DNA from 3 places in the Solibacillus sp. FSL K6-1126 genome. Region 3 is predicted to be linked to each of the others. Evidence: a T-box and tRNA genes for the amino acid it is inferred to sense, from the RefSeq annotation. Region 3 holds a T-box; the other regions hold tRNA genes.
The links. A T-box is a leader RNA that pairs with one kind of tRNA and senses whether it is charged. The one in region 3 lies ahead of ileS (isoleucine--tRNA ligase), so its partner is inferred to be a tRNA-Ile.
Positions count from the first base shown of each region.

Region 1: it encodes a tRNA-Ile, which carries the amino acid that the T-box ahead of ileS (isoleucine--tRNA ligase) is inferred to sense. The anticodon was not compared.
Region 2: it encodes a tRNA-Ile, which carries the amino acid that the T-box ahead of ileS (isoleucine--tRNA ligase) is inferred to sense. The anticodon was not compared.

Region 1 is NZ_JBBOPD010000001.1:336,181-342,541, forward strand. It holds rRNA gene MHH44_RS01630 (23S ribosomal RNA) at 1-1,847, shown strand, start outside; rRNA gene rrf (5S ribosomal RNA) at 1,934-2,049, shown strand; tRNA gene MHH44_RS01640 (tRNA-Val) at 2,059-2,134, shown strand; tRNA gene MHH44_RS01645 (tRNA-Thr) at 2,144-2,219, shown strand; tRNA gene MHH44_RS01650 (tRNA-Lys) at 2,226-2,301, shown strand; tRNA gene MHH44_RS01655 (tRNA-Gly) at 2,352-2,426, shown strand; tRNA gene MHH44_RS01660 (tRNA-Leu) at 2,431-2,519, shown strand; tRNA gene MHH44_RS01665 (tRNA-Arg) at 2,547-2,623, shown strand; tRNA gene MHH44_RS01670 (tRNA-Pro) at 2,647-2,723, shown strand; tRNA gene MHH44_RS01675 (tRNA-Ala) at 2,732-2,807, shown strand; tRNA gene MHH44_RS01680 (tRNA-Ser) at 2,827-2,919, shown strand; tRNA gene MHH44_RS01685 (tRNA-Asp) at 2,946-3,021, shown strand; tRNA gene MHH44_RS01690 (tRNA-Phe) at 3,032-3,107, shown strand; tRNA gene MHH44_RS01695 (tRNA-Ile) at 3,114-3,190, shown strand; tRNA gene MHH44_RS01700 (tRNA-Asn) at 3,200-3,275, shown strand; tRNA gene MHH44_RS01705 (tRNA-Glu) at 3,278-3,349, shown strand; gene MHH44_RS01710 (hypothetical protein) at 3,464-3,727, shown strand; gene MHH44_RS01715 (cupin domain-containing protein) at 4,296-5,420, opposite strand; gene MHH44_RS01720 (fumarylacetoacetate hydrolase family protein) at 5,478-6,361, opposite strand, start outside.
Region 2 is NZ_JBBOPD010000001.1:3,132,416-3,138,776, reverse strand. It holds tRNA gene MHH44_RS15645 (tRNA-Ser) at 1-49, shown strand, start outside; tRNA gene MHH44_RS15640 (tRNA-Met) at 95-169, shown strand; tRNA gene MHH44_RS15635 (tRNA-Asp) at 173-248, shown strand; tRNA gene MHH44_RS15630 (tRNA-Phe) at 254-329, shown strand; tRNA gene MHH44_RS15625 (tRNA-Gly) at 333-406, shown strand; tRNA gene MHH44_RS15620 (tRNA-Ile) at 418-494, shown strand; tRNA gene MHH44_RS15615 (tRNA-Asn) at 504-579, shown strand; tRNA gene MHH44_RS15610 (tRNA-Ser) at 593-683, shown strand; tRNA gene MHH44_RS15605 (tRNA-Glu) at 686-757, shown strand; tRNA gene MHH44_RS15600 (tRNA-Val) at 1,822-1,897, shown strand; tRNA gene MHH44_RS15595 (tRNA-Thr) at 1,907-1,982, shown strand; tRNA gene MHH44_RS15590 (tRNA-Lys) at 1,989-2,064, shown strand; tRNA gene MHH44_RS15585 (tRNA-Leu) at 2,081-2,165, shown strand; tRNA gene MHH44_RS15580 (tRNA-Gly) at 2,211-2,285, shown strand; tRNA gene MHH44_RS15575 (tRNA-Leu) at 2,292-2,380, shown strand; tRNA gene MHH44_RS15570 (tRNA-Arg) at 2,400-2,476, shown strand; tRNA gene MHH44_RS15565 (tRNA-Pro) at 2,485-2,561, shown strand; tRNA gene MHH44_RS15560 (tRNA-Ala) at 2,570-2,645, shown strand; tRNA gene MHH44_RS15555 (tRNA-Met) at 2,672-2,745, shown strand; tRNA gene MHH44_RS15550 (tRNA-Ile) at 2,753-2,829, shown strand; tRNA gene MHH44_RS15545 (tRNA-Ser) at 2,850-2,942, shown strand; tRNA gene MHH44_RS15540 (tRNA-Met) at 2,988-3,062, shown strand; tRNA gene MHH44_RS15535 (tRNA-Asp) at 3,066-3,141, shown strand; tRNA gene MHH44_RS15530 (tRNA-Phe) at 3,147-3,222, shown strand; tRNA gene MHH44_RS15525 (tRNA-Gly) at 3,226-3,299, shown strand; tRNA gene MHH44_RS15520 (tRNA-Ile) at 3,311-3,387, shown strand; tRNA gene MHH44_RS15515 (tRNA-Asn) at 3,397-3,472, shown strand; tRNA gene MHH44_RS15510 (tRNA-Ser) at 3,486-3,576, shown strand; tRNA gene MHH44_RS15505 (tRNA-Glu) at 3,579-3,650, shown strand; gene MHH44_RS15500 (NUDIX hydrolase) at 3,728-4,354, shown strand; gene MHH44_RS15495 (MerR family transcriptional regulator) at 4,442-5,200, shown strand; gene MHH44_RS15490 (TraR/DksA family transcriptional regulator) at 5,264-5,608, shown strand; gene MHH44_RS15485 (1,4-dihydroxy-2-naphthoate polyprenyltransferase) at 5,650-6,361, opposite strand, start outside.
Region 3 is NZ_JBBOPD010000001.1:1,102,653-1,109,013, forward strand. It holds gene MHH44_RS05280 (YggS family pyridoxal phosphate-dependent enzyme) at 1-537, shown strand, start outside; gene MHH44_RS05285 (cell division protein SepF) at 549-1,085, shown strand; gene MHH44_RS05290 (YggT family protein) at 1,108-1,368, shown strand; gene MHH44_RS05295 (YlmH family RNA-binding protein) at 1,568-2,356, shown strand; gene MHH44_RS05300 (DivIVA domain-containing protein) at 2,452-2,997, shown strand; T-box leader at 3,064-3,286, shown strand; gene ileS (isoleucine--tRNA ligase) at 3,529-6,294, shown strand.

The DNA of each region.
Region 1 (6,361 bases), 770 kb from region 3:
GCGTTGCTTAGACAACCAGGATGTTGGCTTAGAAGCAGCCATCATTTAAAGAGTGCGTAATAGCTCACTGGTCGAGTGACGCTGCGCCGAAAATGTATCGGGGCTAAACGATTCACCGAAGCTGTGGATGCATACTTTGAGTATGCGTGGTAGGAGAGCGTTCTAACAGCGTTGAAGTCAGACCGGAAGGACTGGTGGAGCGGTTAGAAGTGAGAATGCCGGTATGAGTAGCGAAACATGGGTGAGAATCCCATGCACCGTATGACTAAGGTTTCCTGAGGAAGGCTCGTCCGCTCAGGGTTAGTCGGGACCTAAGCCGAGGCCGATAGGCGTAGGCGATGGACAACAGGTTGATATTCCTGTACCACCTCCTCACCGTTTGAGAAATGGGGGGACGCAGTAGGATAGGGTAAGCACGCCGTTGGTTGCGCGTGTTCAAGCAGTAAGGCGTGTATGTAGGCAAATCCGCATACTATAACGTTGAGCTGTGATGACGAGCTCGTATGAGCGAAGTTCCTGATTTCACACTGCCAAGAAAAGCCTCTATCGAGGTGAGAGGTGCCCGTACCGCAAACCGACACAGGTAGTCGAGGAGAGAATCCTAAGGTGTGCGAGAGAACTCTCGTTAAGGAACTCGGCAAAATGACCCCGTAACTTCGGGAGAAGGGGTGCTTCTTTGGGTGCATAGCCTAGAGAAGCCGCAGTGAATAGGCCCAGGCGACTGTTTAGCAAAAACACAGGTCTCTGCAAAACCGTAAGGTGACGTATAGGGGCTGACGCCTGCCCGGTGCTGGAAGGTTAAGAGGAGCGGTTAGCGCAAGCGAAGCTGTGAATTGAAGCCCCAGTAAACGGCGGCCGTAACTATAACGGTCCTAAGGTAGCGAAATTCCTTGTCGGGTAAGTTCCGACCCGCACGAAAGGCGTAACGATCTGGGCACTGTCTCAACGAGAGACTCGGTGAAATTATAGTACCTGTGAAGATGCAGGTTACCCGCGACAGGACGGAAAGACCCCGTGGAGCTTTACTGTAGCCTGATATTGAATTTTGGTACAACTTGTACAGGATAGGTAGGAGCCAGAGATCTCGGAGCGCCAGCTTCGAAGGAGGCGTCGGTGGGATACTACCCTGGTTGTATTGAACTTCTAACCCATGCCCCTTAGCGGGGTAGGAGACAGTGTCAGGCGGACAGTTTGACTGGGGCGGTCGCCTCCTAAAGAGTAACGGAGGCGCCCAAAGGTTCCCTCAGAATGGTTGGAAATCATTCGTAGAGTGTAAAGGCATAAGGGAGCTTGACTGCGAGACCTACAAGTCGAGCAGGGTCGAAAGACGGGCTTAGTGATCCGGTGGTTCCGCATGGAAGGGCCATCGCTCAACGGATAAAAGCTACCCCGGGGATAACAGGCTTATCTCCCCCAAGAGTCCACATCGACGGGGAGGTTTGGCACCTCGATGTCGGCTCATCGCATCCTGGGGCTGTAGTCGGTCCCAAGGGTTGGGCTGTTCGCCCATTAAAGCGGTACGCGAGCTGGGTTCAGAACGTCGTGAGACAGTTCGGTCCCTATCCGTCGTGGGCGTAGGAAATTTGAGAGGAGCTGTCCTTAGTACGAGAGGACCGGGATGGACATACCGCTGGTGTACCAGTTGTCTTGCCAAAGGCATCGCTGGGTAGCTATGTATGGACGGGATAAGTGCTGAAAGCATCTAAGCATGAAGCCCCCCTCAAGATGAGATTTCCCATTACGCAAGTAAGTAAGACCCCTGAAAGACGATCAGGTAGATAGGTTCGAGGTGGAAGTGCGGTGACGCATGCAGCTGACGAATACTAATCGGTCGAGGACTTAACCACATTTTATTGCTCAATTCAATGAAACGTTTATCCAGTTTTGAAAGAATGAAATTCTTTTACATAGGCTTATTTAAAGCCCACTATAGTGAAGTGATGATGGCAAAGAGGTCACACCCGTTCCCATACCGAACACGGAAGTTAAGCTCTTTAGCGCCGATGGTAGTTGGGGGCTTCCCCCTGTGAGAGTAGGACGTCGCTTCGCTAGAATATTGGAGGATTAGCTCAGCTGGGAGAGCACCTGCCTTACAAGCAGGGGGTCGGCGGTTCGAGCCCGTCATCCTCCACCATTTCTAAATGCCGGTGTAGCTCAGTTGGTAGAGCAACTGACTTGTAATCAGTAGGTCGAGGGTTCGACTCCTTTCGCCGGCACCATTTAGAGAGCCATTAGCTCAGTTGGTAGAGCATCTGACTTTTAATCAGAGGGTCGAAGGTTCGAGTCCTTCATGGCTCACCAGTTTTATAAAATTATACATACTGTCAGAATAAATAGATCTTAAGCATTTTGCGGAAGTAGTTCAGTGGTAGAACACCACCTTGCCAAGGTGGGGGTCGCGAGTTCGAACCTCGTCTTCCGCTCCAAAATGCCGGGGTGGCGGAACTGGCAGACGCACAGGACTTAAAATCCTGCGGTGAGTGATCACCGTGCCGGTTCGATTCCGGCCCTCGGCACCATTTTATAATTCTTATCTCTAATAATGCGCGCCCGTAGCTCAATTGGATAGAGCGTCTGACTACGGATCAGAAGGTTGTGGGTTCGACTCCTGCCGGGCGCGCCATAATATATTTTTACTGACATATTCGGAATGTAGCTCAGCTTGGTAGAGCACTTGGTTTGGGACCAAGGGGTCGTAGGTTCGAATCCTGTCATTCCGACCATTATTAATGGGGCCTTAGCTCAGCTGGGAGAGCGCCTGCCTTGCACGCAGGAGGTCAGCGGTTCGATCCCGCTAGGCTCCACCATTTATATTTTATTCCCTTTGGAGGTATACCCAAGTCTGGCTGAAGGGATCGGTCTTGAAAACCGACAGGCGGGTAACACCGCGCGGGGGTTCGAATCCCTCTACCTCCTCCATTTTTAATATTTTTACTTTAGATGTTGGTCCCGTGGTGTAGCGGTTAACATGCCTGCCTGTCACGCAGGAGATCGCCGGTTCGATCCCGGTCGGGACCGCCATTTTTTTTATGGGTTTGTAGCTCAGTTGGTAGAGCATTAGATTGAAGCTCTAAGTGTCGGCGGTTCGATTCCGTCCAAACCCACCATACTATGGGCCTATAGCTCAGCTGGTTAGAGCGCACGCCTGATAAGCGTGAGGTCGATGGTTCGAGTCCATTTAGGCCCACCATAGTATTATTCCGAAGTAGCTCAGTTGGTAGAGCATCCGGCTGTTAACCGGCAGGTCGCAGGTTCGAGTCCTGCCTTCGGAGCCATTGGCCCGTTGGTCAAGTGGTTAAGACACCGCCCTTTCACGGCGGTAACACGGGTTCGAATCCCGTACGGGTCATATACACTTGAAAGAAAACACATTGCAGATTTTGCAATGTGTTTTTTGTTATTTTAAAAATGAATTCAACATAGGGAATTATTTGAAATACTGAATGTTAAGGAGTTTGAAGAAATGAGTATGATAGTCTATATAGGCTTTAATTTTCCGATAAAACTAAATGAAGGTGATGTAGAACATGAATATGAAGTTGACTATGTTTGCCCCGATGCAGAACATCTTAACATAGTTAAACAAAAGCATTTTACGACACCCTATATCTTTGAGATTTTACAATTTGCAAATCCTATTTGGGAATTGACGGACTATAATAAGGCTTATTCTCCACATAACTATGAAAAATCCAAAAAAATTTTCTCGATTTGTGTCATTATCTAAAAGAATTGCTCCCGAAAGGTGATATTTGTGAAATATACATCTGCTGGGACGGAGAAGAAAATGAAGACCTTGAAGTTGAATTGAAGATTAATTTAAATGATTTACAAATTGAAGCCATTGAAATATATGAAAAGTGCTTTATTCGTGTAGAAAACTAAAGGTTAAATTAGAGTATGAGTATTGTCATGAAAGGAAAATAATTAGAGGAACTTAATTTGTTGAGCTCCTCTAATTATTTATTTCAAAGTCAACAATTAAATTTAACAGAGCCTTTTATTTAGTAAAGGGCCATCAATAAAAATGAAGGTTACCTGATAGACTGTCCAGCTGTAATGAGCGATACAAATAGTAAATCATACAGCTATTACAACTTTATACTTTAATAAAAAACATCCTACAGACAAATCGCTTTCGGCATGGACGATTTATCGATGTAGGATGTTTTTTGAGATATATTATAAAAGGGATGCGTGGAAAATTGTTCAAAGTTCAATTGTTATACTATGTGATTATAAATGATGAATTTTATGTTCTATAAAAATTGGGCAGAATTTTTATAGATGCTGCATTAACGGAATGCAGCTTTAAATTCTCCAGTCACTTCCTGGTGACCATTATTCGACTCATACGCTTGCTCGATCTCTAATTCAAAACGATCCATAATCGGAATATCGTTTACAGAGAATAAGTACGAATCTTTTGAAGCATAGTGCTCATACCAAGCCCAGTTTGGAACGACAAAGTAATCGCCTTTTTTCCAGTCAAAGCGTGTACCGTTAATAACTGTATAGCCTTCACCTCTATGCACTTGATAAACAGTAGAATGCGTATGGCGTAAAGCTTTTGTATGCATGCCAGCTGGTAAGTGCTGCATACGTGTACCTAATGTCGGGTTGGCTGCTTTACCTGTAGAAGGATTAATATATTCAACAGCAAAACCATGATGCGGGTCTGGATCAAATGACATTAAGCCTTTAATTCCTTCAACCGTACGATCCCATTTGTAGTTGGCTAGTGGTGCTACTGTATACTTGTCATCACCGACAGGGCGTACCATTCCTCCACGATAACGCTTTTCCGTGAAATTATCCGGAATATTCGGCTCTTGCAAACCGCCTTCATAAGGATCGAAGAAAGTACCGCCGATTCCGTATAAAGTCGGGATATCCAGCGCGTCTGTCCATAGCATCGGCTCATCGCCAACGTGCTCATGACCGTGCCATAATCCTTTAGGAGTAATTAAAAAGTCGCCTTCCTCCATGAAAATACGTTCGCCTTGTACAATTGTGTAGGCGCCTTGTCCTTCAGAAATAAAGCGCAACGCTGATTGAGAGTGACGGTGAGAAGGGGCTTTTTCACCCGGCAGCAGCATTTGTACGGCTACATAAATCGTTTGTGTAGTTGATGCCCACCCCCAAGGCTGACGATATGTTAATCCCGGGTTTTGGAAATAGATTGCACGACGTTCTCCGCCACGATCTGGTGTAAAGATTTGTGCTGCTTCGCCCATTTTCTTTTTAATTAATTCATCACTCCAAAGGTAAGCTTGTGCTTGTGGCTTTGGTGTATGATTCATAATTTCCGGAATGGCTTCCCAAAGTGGACCTAAATGATATTGTTCAATATCTTTCGTAAAATCTTTTACCGTGTCACTTTTCATAAACTCTTTTACTTCTTCTGATACTCCTGCCATACATCTTCACTCCTTTAATAGTAATTGTGCATAAAGAATACTAGACCGTATTGAAGGTTATACACTTACTGGCACATTTGCAGCTGCTACTTTATTTTCCAGTGCACCAACTTTATCAATTTCGATGCGGACAACATCGCCGTCTTTCAAGAAAGTCGGAGGATTCATAGCAACGCCAACCCCACCTGGAGTACCTGTTAAAATTACATCACCCGGCTCTAATGTCATTAAGTTAGAAAGGAAAGCAACTAGCTTTTGTACAGAAAATACTAAGTTAGCCGTATTCGTTTGCTGGCGTACTTCGCCATTCACTGTCAATACAACAGATAACCCTGATGGATCCGGTAATTCATCAGCTGTTAATAAATAAGGTCCCATCGGTGCAGAACCGTCTACTGTTTTACCTTGCAGCCATTGTAATGTACGACGTTGGATATCACGATAAGTCACATCGTTCGTAATTGTATAGCCGGCTACGTAATCCAGGGCGTCTTCTTCTGAAACATTACGGGCTTGTTTACCAATAACAAATGTAAACTCTGCTTCATAATCAAGCTGTTCAGAAATCGGATAGAATGGAATATCATCATCAGGCCCTAAAAGTGTATTTGCAAATTTAGCGAAAATAACTGGATGTGTTGGTAACTCACGGCCCATTTCCAGAATATGCTCACGGTAATTGTGACCTACACAAATGATCTTTCCTGGATTTAATACTGGTGCTCCAACATGTACTTCGTTACGATCAAAAACCGCTTTTGTAATAGAAGCGTTTGGATTCTCTAAAATGAAGTCGACAGCTTGTTGCGCCAATTCAATAGATTTTTTCCCGCCTTCATAAATACCATCTGTAGTTGCCGGCACATAAGCATGGGCAATCTCCTTATAACGATATTCACCTTCTGCTTGAAGTTTTGCTTCAAAAGCATGGTTTAAATCGA
Region 2 (6,361 bases), 2.0 Mb from region 3:
GACAGGCGGGTAACACCGCGCGGGGGTTCGAATCCCTCTACCTCCTCCATTTTTACAAACTGGGTACTTAAAACAGGTTCAAACATAATATTATCGCGGGGTGGAGCAGTGGTAGCTCGTCGGGCTCATAACCCGAAGGTCGCAGGTTCAAGTCCTGCCCCCGCAACCAAATGGTCCCGTGGTGTAGCGGTTAACATGCCTGCCTGTCACGCAGGAGATCGCCGGTTCGATCCCGGTCGGGACCGCCATTTGTGGGTTTGTAGCTCAGTTGGTAGAGCATTAGATTGAAGCTCTAAGTGTCGGCGGTTCGATTCCGTCCAAACCCACCATATGCGGGTGTAGTTTAGTGGTAAAACCTCAGCCTTCCAAGCTGATGTTGTCGGTTCGATTCCGATCACCCGCTCCAGTTTTTAAATAGGGCCTATAGCTCAGCTGGTTAGAGCGCACGCCTGATAAGCGTGAGGTCGATGGTTCGAGTCCATTTAGGCCCACCATAGTATTATTCCGAAGTAGCTCAGTTGGTAGAGCATCCGGCTGTTAACCGGCAGGTCGCAGGTTCGAGTCCTGCCTTCGGAGCCATTTTTCTATTTTTGGGGACATACTCAAGAGGCTGAAGAGGCGCCCCTGCTAAGGGTGTAGGTCGCGTAAGCGGCGCGAGGGTTCAAATCCCTCTGTCTCCGCCATCGGCCCGTTGGTCAAGTGGTTAAGACACCGCCCTTTCACGGCGGTAACACGGGTTCGAATCCCGTACGGGTCATACATAGGAAGACGAAAAACGCTAAGTACTTATTACAATGTACTTGGCGTTTTTTTGTTGCGGTAAAAGCTCTCTTAAGATAATAAACAATGCTGCTAAATTTAAGGGATGAAATTTCTTACACAATATTATGCTGTTTTATAATAAAGATAAAAAAACTGTGTTGAAATATTTTTATTCAATTAACCCACAAACGGAATCTACTTTAAGATTATATTGTTTTATTGATACTGCGTGAAAAAGCACATCCTCGATCACTATGTTGAAGGGAACATGGATTAAGGGAGAACAAGATAGTAGGCAGGAGCGAAAAAGAAAGCAGAGATTTTCCGGTTATTTAATGAAGGTCGATTGTGAGCATGCAAGAAGTTTAGTTGACACTATGTTAGAGGGCTTTTTAATCGGATTTCCCATCATTAATTCAAATAGAGGTATCAAATCCCCGGTTCATTAAAGAACATGGTAAAAAGCAATTTAAAGGTGAAATAACAAGGATTTAACGGCCGAATCGTGGAATCCCAATAAGGCTGCGGTATGCATCAAAATCATTTAATGAAATAGCGCAATTCTAAGCGTATTTAAACACGGAAATAATTATTATAGAATAATAAAAATGATGAAAATAACATAAAGATAAAGACTATATTGAGAAACCAATAGGTGGAAATAAATAAAATGTACATTATATCAATACTTAAAAAAAATAATGATAAAAGTACGGACATTTTCTTGACAGCTTCAGTATATAAAATGTATAAATAAGTAGTCGTATATTCTAAAACACTTGATATTTATAAGTAATATTAATAATTATATCAGAATGATTTATAAATATTAAAAACAAGCCTTGATAAAATTAGACAAACATATTAGAATTTCGTTATACTAAGTAAACGTTTTCATGAGCAATCTCAGTTGGTTCATGGAAAAAATAGAAAATAATTTATTTTTTAAAAATAATTTCAAAAAAGGTATTGCATTATAAAAAAAGTAATGATAATATAAATCTTGTCCTTAAGAGATAGGACATGCGGTTACGAAAGTGTAATCAGCAAATACCCATTGGAGGATTAGCTCAGCTGGGAGAGCACCTGCCTTACAAGCAGGGGGTCGGCGGTTCGAGCCCGTCATCCTCCACCATTTCTAAATGCCGGTGTAGCTCAGTTGGTAGAGCAACTGACTTGTAATCAGTAGGTCGAGGGTTCGACTCCTTTCGCCGGCACCATTTAGAGAGCCATTAGCTCAGTTGGTAGAGCATCTGACTTTTAATCAGAGGGTCGAAGGTTCGAGTCCTTCATGGCTCACCAGTTTATATACTGCTTAGCGGGTGTGGCGGAATTGGCAGACGCACTAGACTTAGGATCTAGCGCCGCAAGGCGTGGGGGTTCGACTCCCTTCACCCGCACCATTTAATTTCATATTACTGTCAGAGTAAAAATATCTTAAGCATTTTGCGGAAGTAGTTCAGTGGTAGAACACCACCTTGCCAAGGTGGGGGTCGCGAGTTCGAACCTCGTCTTCCGCTCCAAAAAATGCCGGGGTGGCGGAACTGGCAGACGCACAGGACTTAAAATCCTGCGGTGAGTGATCACCGTGCCGGTTCGATTCCGGCCCTCGGCACCATCTTTTAAATAAACAATATGCGCCCGTAGCTCAATTGGATAGAGCGTCTGACTACGGATCAGAAGGTTGTGGGTTCGACTCCTGCCGGGCGCGCCATATTATTTCGGAATGTAGCTCAGCTTGGTAGAGCACTTGGTTTGGGACCAAGGGGTCGTAGGTTCGAATCCTGTCATTCCGACCATCATTTATGGGGCCTTAGCTCAGCTGGGAGAGCGCCTGCCTTGCACGCAGGAGGTCAGCGGTTCGATCCCGCTAGGCTCCACCATAATTTGTAACCAAAATAAAGATCCTGGCGGTGTAGCTCAGTTGGCTAGAGCACTCGGTTCATACCCGAAAGGTCGTGGGTTCGACTCCCTCTGCCGCCATCTTAAAGGACCTTTAGCTCAGTTGGTTAGAGCAGACGGCTCATAACCGTCCGGTCACAGGTTCGAGTCCTGTAAGGTCCACCAGTTAACGTATTAAATATAACGGAGGTATACCCAAGTCTGGCTGAAGGGATCGGTCTTGAAAACCGACAGGCGGGTAACACCGCGCGGGGGTTCGAATCCCTCTACCTCCTCCATTTTTACAAACTGGGTACTTAAAACAGGTTCAAACATAATATTATCGCGGGGTGGAGCAGTGGTAGCTCGTCGGGCTCATAACCCGAAGGTCGCAGGTTCAAGTCCTGCCCCCGCAACCAAATGGTCCCGTGGTGTAGCGGTTAACATGCCTGCCTGTCACGCAGGAGATCGCCGGTTCGATCCCGGTCGGGACCGCCATTTGTGGGTTTGTAGCTCAGTTGGTAGAGCATTAGATTGAAGCTCTAAGTGTCGGCGGTTCGATTCCGTCCAAACCCACCATATGCGGGTGTAGTTTAGTGGTAAAACCTCAGCCTTCCAAGCTGATGTTGTCGGTTCGATTCCGATCACCCGCTCCAGTTTTTAAATAGGGCCTATAGCTCAGCTGGTTAGAGCGCACGCCTGATAAGCGTGAGGTCGATGGTTCGAGTCCATTTAGGCCCACCATAGTATTATTCCGAAGTAGCTCAGTTGGTAGAGCATCCGGCTGTTAACCGGCAGGTCGCAGGTTCGAGTCCTGCCTTCGGAGCCATTTTTCTATTTTTGGGGACATACTCAAGAGGCTGAAGAGGCGCCCCTGCTAAGGGTGTAGGTCGCGTAAGCGGCGCGAGGGTTCAAATCCCTCTGTCTCCGCCATCGGCCCGTTGGTCAAGTGGTTAAGACACCGCCCTTTCACGGCGGTAACACGGGTTCGAATCCCGTACGGGTCATACATAGGAAGACGAAAAACGCTAAGTACTTATTACAATGTACTTGGCGTTTTTTTGTATAAAAGGGAGAAGAGCTTATGAATGAGCGTTTAAAAGTATTTGATCAATTTTATAAGGAAACGGGCATTGAACAACGTCATCTCGTTCATGCAAAAGGTTATTGGCATGAAGTGTTTCATTGCTGGATTATTGAAAAAGTAGATTCTGAATGGCGTATTTATTTACAGCTGCGTAGCAAAAATAAAAAGGATTATCCAAACCAATTTGATATTACGGCAGCTGGTCATATACTGGCAACGGAGACAATTGAAGATGGTATACGCGAATTAAAGGAAGAAGTAGGGGTTAAGGTCATGTTTTCGCAATTAACGTCACTTGGAGTCATTCCGTACAGTATAGATAATGAAAAAATAAAGGATTATGAGTTTGCAAATGTATTTGTTTATGAATTAACAGGTGGTCTTGAGAAGTTTTCAATTCAAAGAGAAGAACTGGATGGTATATACTCTGCTAACTTAAAACAGTTTATATTGCTTGCGAATCATAAAATAAAGGAAATTGAAGTATCCGGTTATAAATACGAAAATGATATACGTCATTATGAAGTGAAACAGATCGGATTAGAACAAATGTCAGCATTACCTGAAAGCTATTTGCACGAGTTTATCCCGAGATTGGAAAAGATATTAATTGAAGCAACCTGAAAAAACTTAGGTTAGCTTTTTTTTTTATAATATCTATTGACCTTCACGTTACGTCAACCTTTATAGTACTAATTAGGAGGTGATCAATTGTTAATAAACGAACTAGTCAAGCTATCTGGTGTGAGTGCACGCACACTACGATATTACGATGAAATCGGTTTGCTGATGCCTTCTACGATTGCAGAAAATGGCTACCGAAAATATAGCCAAAAAGATATTGACCGGTTACAGCAAATACTTTTTTACCGGGAGCTGGATTTTAAGTTAGAGGAAATAAAAAAACTGCTCGATCATCCAGATTATGAAGTAAAAGAAGAGCTAAAAAAACAATTCGAGCTATTACTAAAGAAAAGACGACATATTGATGACTTACTGAAAACGATAGAACAAACAATCCAAACGATGGAAGGGGAACTTAAGATGACAAATGAACAGAAATTTGACGTGTTTAAAAACAATCTAATCGAAGAAAATGAAAAGAGCTACGGTGAGGAAATACGTAATAAATACGGTGAAGCTAAAGTGGAAGCGAGCAATAAAAAATTTAAAGAGATGACTGAAGAGCAATATAATGCAATGCAGCAATTGGAACAACAACTGTTTGAACGATTAAAAGAAGCGATGGCGTCCGGCGATGTAACGTCAGACGTTGCAATGGAAGCAGCAGAGCTTCATAAACGCTGGCTAAGCTTCTCCTGGGCAAAGTATACCCCAGAAGCACATATAGGCCTAGCACAAATGTATGTAAGCGATGAACGGTTTACTGCTTACTATGATGACCGGGTAGGGCCAGGTGCTACACAATTTTTGCATGATGTTATCGTTGCTTATGCAGCAAATAAATAAGAAAAGATGTTTAAAAATCCTCATATAGGTAATATTTTATTAATGGAAAAAGGGGGATTTTATATGGATATCAATCAATTACACCATTTACGTAGTATTTTAGAAGAGGAGCTTGCAACTTTGCAGGAGCATGTTAATGAAGAACCAGCTGTTGAAGATACAGAAATAACTGCAGTTGACAATCATCCAGCAGATGCAGCGACCGATTTAACGACAATTGTTACCGAAAAAACACTAAATGAATTGAAAGAAGATGAAATTGAAAGAATTCAAACAGCTTTAAATGCAATGGATGAAGGCACATACGGGGAATGTATCGTATGCGGGAAAGAGATTCCTTTTGAGCGTTTAGAAGCAATTCCGACAGCTTTAACATGTATTGATCATGTTGATGAGGTTATGGAATAGTAAAAGAGGTATGTTGATTATTCAACATACCTCTTTTAGTTTTAAATGAAATATGAAACTAATAAACCAACAGCCAACAAGAAACCGAAAATCGTGTTTGTTTGGGCTGTGTATTTCATGGCCGGCATTACTTCGAGCGGTTTTTCTTTTGCTCTGAATAATTTAATCGCTTCAATCGGTTTTTTCACACTTAATAATACAAGCAGTGCCCATGGTGTCAAATGACCTAGAATTACAAGGCCAGCAATCCAAATATACGAAACAATAAAGAAACCAGCAAGTACTGTAACAGCGTTATGTCGGCCAACCAATATAGCCATTGTTTTACGCCCGCCTTCAGTATCTCCTACAATATCCCGGATATTATTAGAAAGCATAATTGCCCCAACTAGAATCATACTCGGCACAGAGATAATTACAGCATCAGCTGTCACATCACCTGTTTGAATAAAGAAGGCAATTAGAACAATACCCATACCCATTACTGCCCCTGAAACTAACTCCCCGAATGGTGAATAAGCAATCGGGTACGGTCCTCCAGTATACAAATAGCCAATCAGCATACATACAAGTCCGACAGCAACTAGCCACCAGGATGTCATGGCACATATGTAAACACCTAATAGCATTGCAATGCCGTAAAAGCTTAGCGCAATAGCCATAATTGTTTTTGGTGCTACACCATGTCGGACGATTGTGCCACCAATACCGACGGAGTTTTCATTATCCAGGCCAAGTTTATAATCATAATAT
Region 3 (6,361 bases):
GCAATAGAGGCGGGTCTCATCCATTTAGGAGAAAATCGTCCGGAAGGTTTATTAAATAAGCTAGATTCGATTAACTCGGCTGTTTCCTGGCATTATATTGGTTCATTACAGACGAGAAAAGTAAAGCAAGTAATTGATCAGATTGACTATTTACATTCTCTTGATCGATTAAGCCTGGCAGAAGAAATTGAAAAAAGAGCAACAAAACGAGTGAAATGTTTCGTACAAGTAAATGTTTCCGGTGAAGAATCAAAACATGGCTTAACGAGAGAACAAGCGCTTGATTTTGTAAAGCAGCTTGAGCAATTTCCAAAAATTGAAGTAGTAGGTTTAATGACAATGGCTCCTTTTACAGAAGATGAAACGATGATTAGACAAGTGTTTAAACAGTTAAAACAATTGCAACAAGAAGTGTCACAATTGAATATTCCAAATGTACCTTGTACTGAATTATCGATGGGCATGTCAAATGACTACGAAATTGCAGTTGAAGAAGGGGCAACATTTGTTAGAATTGGAACAGCTCTTGTTGGTTAAGGAGGATTAATATGAGCATTAAAAATATTTTTGACAAGTTCTTTTATTTAGAAGAAATAGAAGAAGAATATGCTCCTGCCCAAACGCAAACAGCGCAAAAACAAGCACCAAAAGCAGTTCAAAATGAACCACAGCAATTTTACCAGGATTATGGACAAAAGCAGCAACCACAACTCATTCAAAATCGAATGAAGAAGGAGCGTAAAATGCAACAGCAACCACCACGCAATGAAGTCGTTATGCAAAATCATAACAATGTTGTGAGCCTTCAAGCTGCGTCTTCATCGAAGAATTCAAAATTAGTGTTATTAGAACCACGTGTATATGCAGAAGCACAGGATATCGCTGAACATTTAAAAAATAAACGTGCTACCGTTGTCAATTTACAGCGTATCGACCGAGATCAAGGGAAGCGAATAATCGATTTTTTGAGCGGAACAGTGTATGCTTTAGGTGGAGATATTCAGCGTATTGGAAATGATATTTTCTTATGTACACCAGAAAATGTAGAAGTATCAGGAGAAATTTCTAATTTAACGTTCGAGTAATTAAATTTTGTGAGGTAAAAACATGATTCTATTTTCAATTGTATCAACAGCATTTCTTGTTTACCGTTTTATGCTGATTGGATACATATTAATGTCTTGGGTTCCGGCACTGCAAGAATCGGCTGTTGGTCGTTTCCTGGAAACAGTATGTGAACCGTATTTAGGATTCTTCCGTAAGTTCATTCCACCAATTGGTATGATTGATATTTCACCAATTGTCGGATTATTCGCGTTAGTATTTATCGAGCGAGGCGTCTATAGCGTCCTAGCATTTTTCTTATAATCTAATTGAACTCCTGCAAATGTAGGAGTTTTCTTTATTTACGTTTGTTTAGTTGTTATGGATTAAGGTTATTAATAATTAACGGACCTGTATGCATAAGAGCATTAAAATGCAGGTTATTTATACATAAAATAAAAGTTTAATTTAATTGAAATATGGAGAAATTAGTAACACAGTTTAGAAGAAAGTAGGAATTGTGATGGAGCATTTAATCCAACATTTTCGTAAAGATGAACAACCTTTTATTGAACAAGTCATTGGATGGCAACGTGAGGTAGAAGATCGCTATGCTCCAAAATTGACCGATTTTTTAGATCCGAGACAGCGTTTTATTGTAGAGTCTATTGTTCAGCAATCAGATGACCTCCATGTATTCAGAGAAGGGATATTTGAAGAGGCAGAGCGCAAACGCATGCTCATTGCCCCTTCCTATTACGAGCCGGCAGAAGCCGATTTTCAAATTGCCGTGTATTCATTGAATTACCCGACAAAATTTGTCCAGCTGCGCCATCCGGATGTTTTAGGTGCATTATTATCGATTGGGCTAGACCGCAGCAAGTTTGGGGATATACGACTTGCCGATAATACGGTTCAATTTGCAATTGCATCGGAAATCTCGGATTATGTGCGGGCGAATTTAACGAGTATCGGCAAAGTAAAGGTAAGTGCTGAGGAAATGGATCCGACTACAGCATTTATTCAAAACGAGGAGCAATGGGTCGAAAGCTCTCATACCGTTTCTTCAATGCGCCTGGATGTCGTCTTAGCGACAATCGTTAATATCTCCCGTCAAAAATCACAAAGCTTAATCAATGCCGGAAAAGTAAAAGTTAACTGGACTGTCAGGGAAGCAGTGGCGTTTGAATTGCAGGAAGGCGACATTATTTCTGCGCGAGGATACGGGCGGTTGAAAGTCATCCTGACAGAAGGGCGGACAAAAAAAGATAAGATTCGATTACAAGTAGGTCGTTTAGAGCAAAAAGTATAATTTTCAACTGTTTTTTAGGAAAACATGATGTTATTCCCAAAAGAAACGTTTATAATACTTGTAAGAATGTACGTAAAAAAGGAGAGTAGAACGATATGCCATTATCACCTCTTGATATACATAATAAGGAGTTTACACGTGGGTTCCGTGGATATGCAGAAGACGAAGTAAATGAATTTTTAGATCAGATTATAAAAGATTATGAGATTGTTTTACGCGAGAAAAAAGAGCTTGAAGAAAAGATTAAGATGATGTCAGAACAGATGAATCATTACAATTCATTGGAAGACACATTACAGAAATCAATTGTTGTTGCTCAAGAGGCAGCTGGCGAAGTTCGTCGCAATTCCGAAAAAGAAGCAAAGCTCATTGTTAAAGAAGCTGAAAAAAATGCAGATCGTATTGTAAATGACGCATTGGCAAAAGCAAGAAAAATAACGATTGAAATTGACGAATTGAAAAAACAGTCGAAAGTATTCCGCAACAGATTTAAAATGTTGGTGGAAGCACAGCTTGATTTACTGAATACAGGCGATTGGGATCAGTTACTGGAATATGATGTGGACTTAACGGAAATTCAGGACCACAATCGTAAAGAAACCAATGAAGAGAACCAAAATGACGAAAATGCCGTGTATTAGTCAACGATACTTGACATTATATACAGCCTTTTCATATACTGAAAAATAATGAATAGGATGCACTTGCATCATGCTTTGACGGAGACAGTAAATTTGACATTGTGGGGTAGCGATTCGAGGATGGTGAGAGCTCGAACGAAGCAAGTTAAATCGAAAATCACTCCTGAGCTAAATAACTGAAATTCAAGTAAGTTATTTCGTAGCACACGACGTTACAGTGTCTAATGAGGCTAATTTTATTTAGCGAATTTAGGGTGGTACCACGAGACTAATGCTCCTCGTCCCTTTTTACAGGGATGGAGGGGCTTTTTTGTTTAAAAGTTCCTAAACCCCTATTGGAGCATTAAAAGCATGACAATCGATGAAACGCGGTCATTTTTGCTGAAACGTTGATTGGAATGGAGGGGAGGCGACTCCAGCGGGAATAGAATAGCGTGACGCCTGAGACTACAGGCTCAGGCCACGCCCGCGGAAAGCGTCCGCCCCGGAATGGAAATCAACACTCGATAAGATCACTAGGAGGAATTTACAATGGTAGAGTATAAAGACACATTATTAATGCCGAAAACCGACTTCCCTATGCGCGGCGGTTTACCAACAAAGGAACCGCAAGTTCAAGCACAATGGGATGAAATGGATATCAACAAGCTAGTACTGGAGCGTACAAAAGATCGTCCTCACTACTTGTTGCATGATGGCCCTCCATATGCAAACGGAGACATCCATATCGGTCACGCATTAAACAAAGTTATCAAAGATATGATTAACCGCCAAAAATCAATGTCAGGATTCCATGTACCTTATATTCCAGGTTGGGATACACACGGTTTACCAATCGAGCAGGCACTGACAAATAAAGGTGTTAAACGCAAAGAAATGTCGGTTGCAGAATTCCGTGAACTTTGTGAGAAATATGCTTATGAACAAATTGAAAACCAAAAAAGCCAATTCCGTCGTCTAGGTGTACGTGGTGACTGGGCAAATCCATATATTACATTAAAACCTGAATTCGAAGCACGTCAAATCGAAGTATTCGGGAAAATGGCAGAGAAAGGCTATATTTATAAAGGCTTAAAACCAGTCTATTGGTCACCGTCTTCTGAATCTGCATTGGCAGAAGCGGAAATCGAGTATAAAGATGTTGAATCGTATTCAATTTATGTTGCATTCGGCATTAAAGACAGCAAAGGCGTAGTACCGGCAGATGCTAAATTTGTTATCTGGACAACAACGCCATGGACAATTCCAGCAAACTTAGGGATTTCAGTGAACCCTGAATTCACTTATGTTGTCGTTGAAACAAACGGCAGCAAATATATCGTAGCAAAAGATTTACTTGAAAAGTTATCAGCAACATTTGGTTGGGAAGATGTTCAAATCGTTCAGGAAGTACAAGGTGAACAGCTTGATATGATCGTTGCAGAACATCCTATTTACAAGCGTGATTCATTAGTAATGGTTGGTGACCACGTAACTGCTGATGCTGGTACGGGTTGTGTACACACAGCGCCGGGCCACGGTGAAGACGACTATCAGATCGGGAAACGCTATGGTCTTGACATTTTATCACCAGTAGATAACGGTGGCTGCTATACAAATGAAGCACCTGGTTTTGAAGGATTATTCTACGAAAAGGCAAATCCGGTTGTTATTGAAAAATTAAAAGAAGAAAATGCATTATTGCATGTTTCTAAATTTACACACTCATACCCGCATGACTGGCGTACGAAAAAACCGGTAATTTACCGTGCAACACCACAATGGTTTGCATCTGTTGAAATGTTCCGAAATGAATTATTAGATGCCGTAAAAGCGACAGAATTTACACCGGCATGGGGCGAAACTCGTCTTTACAATATGATCCGTGACCGCGGTGACTGGGTAATTTCTCGTCAGCGTGCATGGGGTGTGCCAATTCCGATTTTCTATGCGGAAGATGAAACACCGATCATCACACCAGAAACAATCGCACATATTTCAAAATTGTTCCGTGAACACGGTTCGAATATTTGGTTCCAGCGTGAAGCGAAAGACTTGCTTCCAGAAGGCTTTACACATGAAGGTAGCCCGAACGGCAAGTTTACTAAAGAGAACGACATTATGGACGTATGGTTCGACTCAGGATCATCTCACCAAGGTGTGCTTGTAGAGCGCGGACTGAAATATCCTGCTGACCTTTATCTTGAAGGATCTGACCAACACCGCGGCTGGTTCAACTCATCATTAATTACATCTGTTGCAATTAATGGGCATGCACCATATAAAGGTTTATTAACACATGGTTTCGTATTGGATGGTGAAGGACGCAAAATGTCTAAATCACTTGGCAACACGATTGACCCGATTAAAGTAATGAACCAATACGGTGCCGACATCATTCGTATGTGGGTAGCATCTGTCGACTATACAGGCGATGTTCGAATTTCAATGGATATGTTGAAGCAAGTTTCTGAAACATACCGTAAAGTGCGTAATACATTGCGCTTCTTGCACGGGAATGTGACTGACTTTAACGAAACAACTGACCGTGTAGCTTATGAAGAATTACGTGAAATGGATCAGTATATGTACATGCGCTTACAGGATGTTGTAAAAACAATCCGTGAAGCTTATGACCGTTATGACTTCTCAACTGTATACACAACTGTAAATAACTTTGTAGCTATCGAGCTTTCTTCATTCTACTTGGATATCGCAAAGGATGTTGTATATATTGAAGGAACAGATAATAAAGACCGTCGTGCAATGCAAACGGTTATGTATGATACATTAATGGCACTAGTAAAACTATTAACGCCAATTATTCCACATACGACTGAAGAGTTATGGAGCTACATCGAATTCGATGGTAAGCCACAATCTGTCCAATTAACAGATTTCCCTGAAGTAGTAGAACAGGCAAACTTTGCAGAACTACGTACGAAGTGGGTAAAAGTAATCACAGTACGCAATGAAGTGTTAAAAGCATTGGAAGAAGCGCGTAATGCAAAAACAATCGGTAAATCACTGGAAGCAAAAATTTCGGTTTATGCAGATAGTGAAACAGTCGAGCTATTGAATGATGCAAACATCGATTTTGCACAGCTTTCAATTGTATCTCAATTCGTTATCGCAGGCAGTAAGGAAAATGCACCTGCAGAAGCGTTGGTACTTGATAAAACAGCGTTAGTTGTTGAAAAAGCTGATGGGGAAAAATGTGAGCGTTGCTGGACAATTTCAGAAACAGTAGGCGCAAGCGAAAATCACCCTACATTATGTAAACGTTGTGCAGATGTTGTAGAAAACTATTACGTATAAAAATCCGGAACGCTATTGCCATTTTGGCAATGGCGTTCCTTTATACCTTTTTTATTTTTTGAAAAAA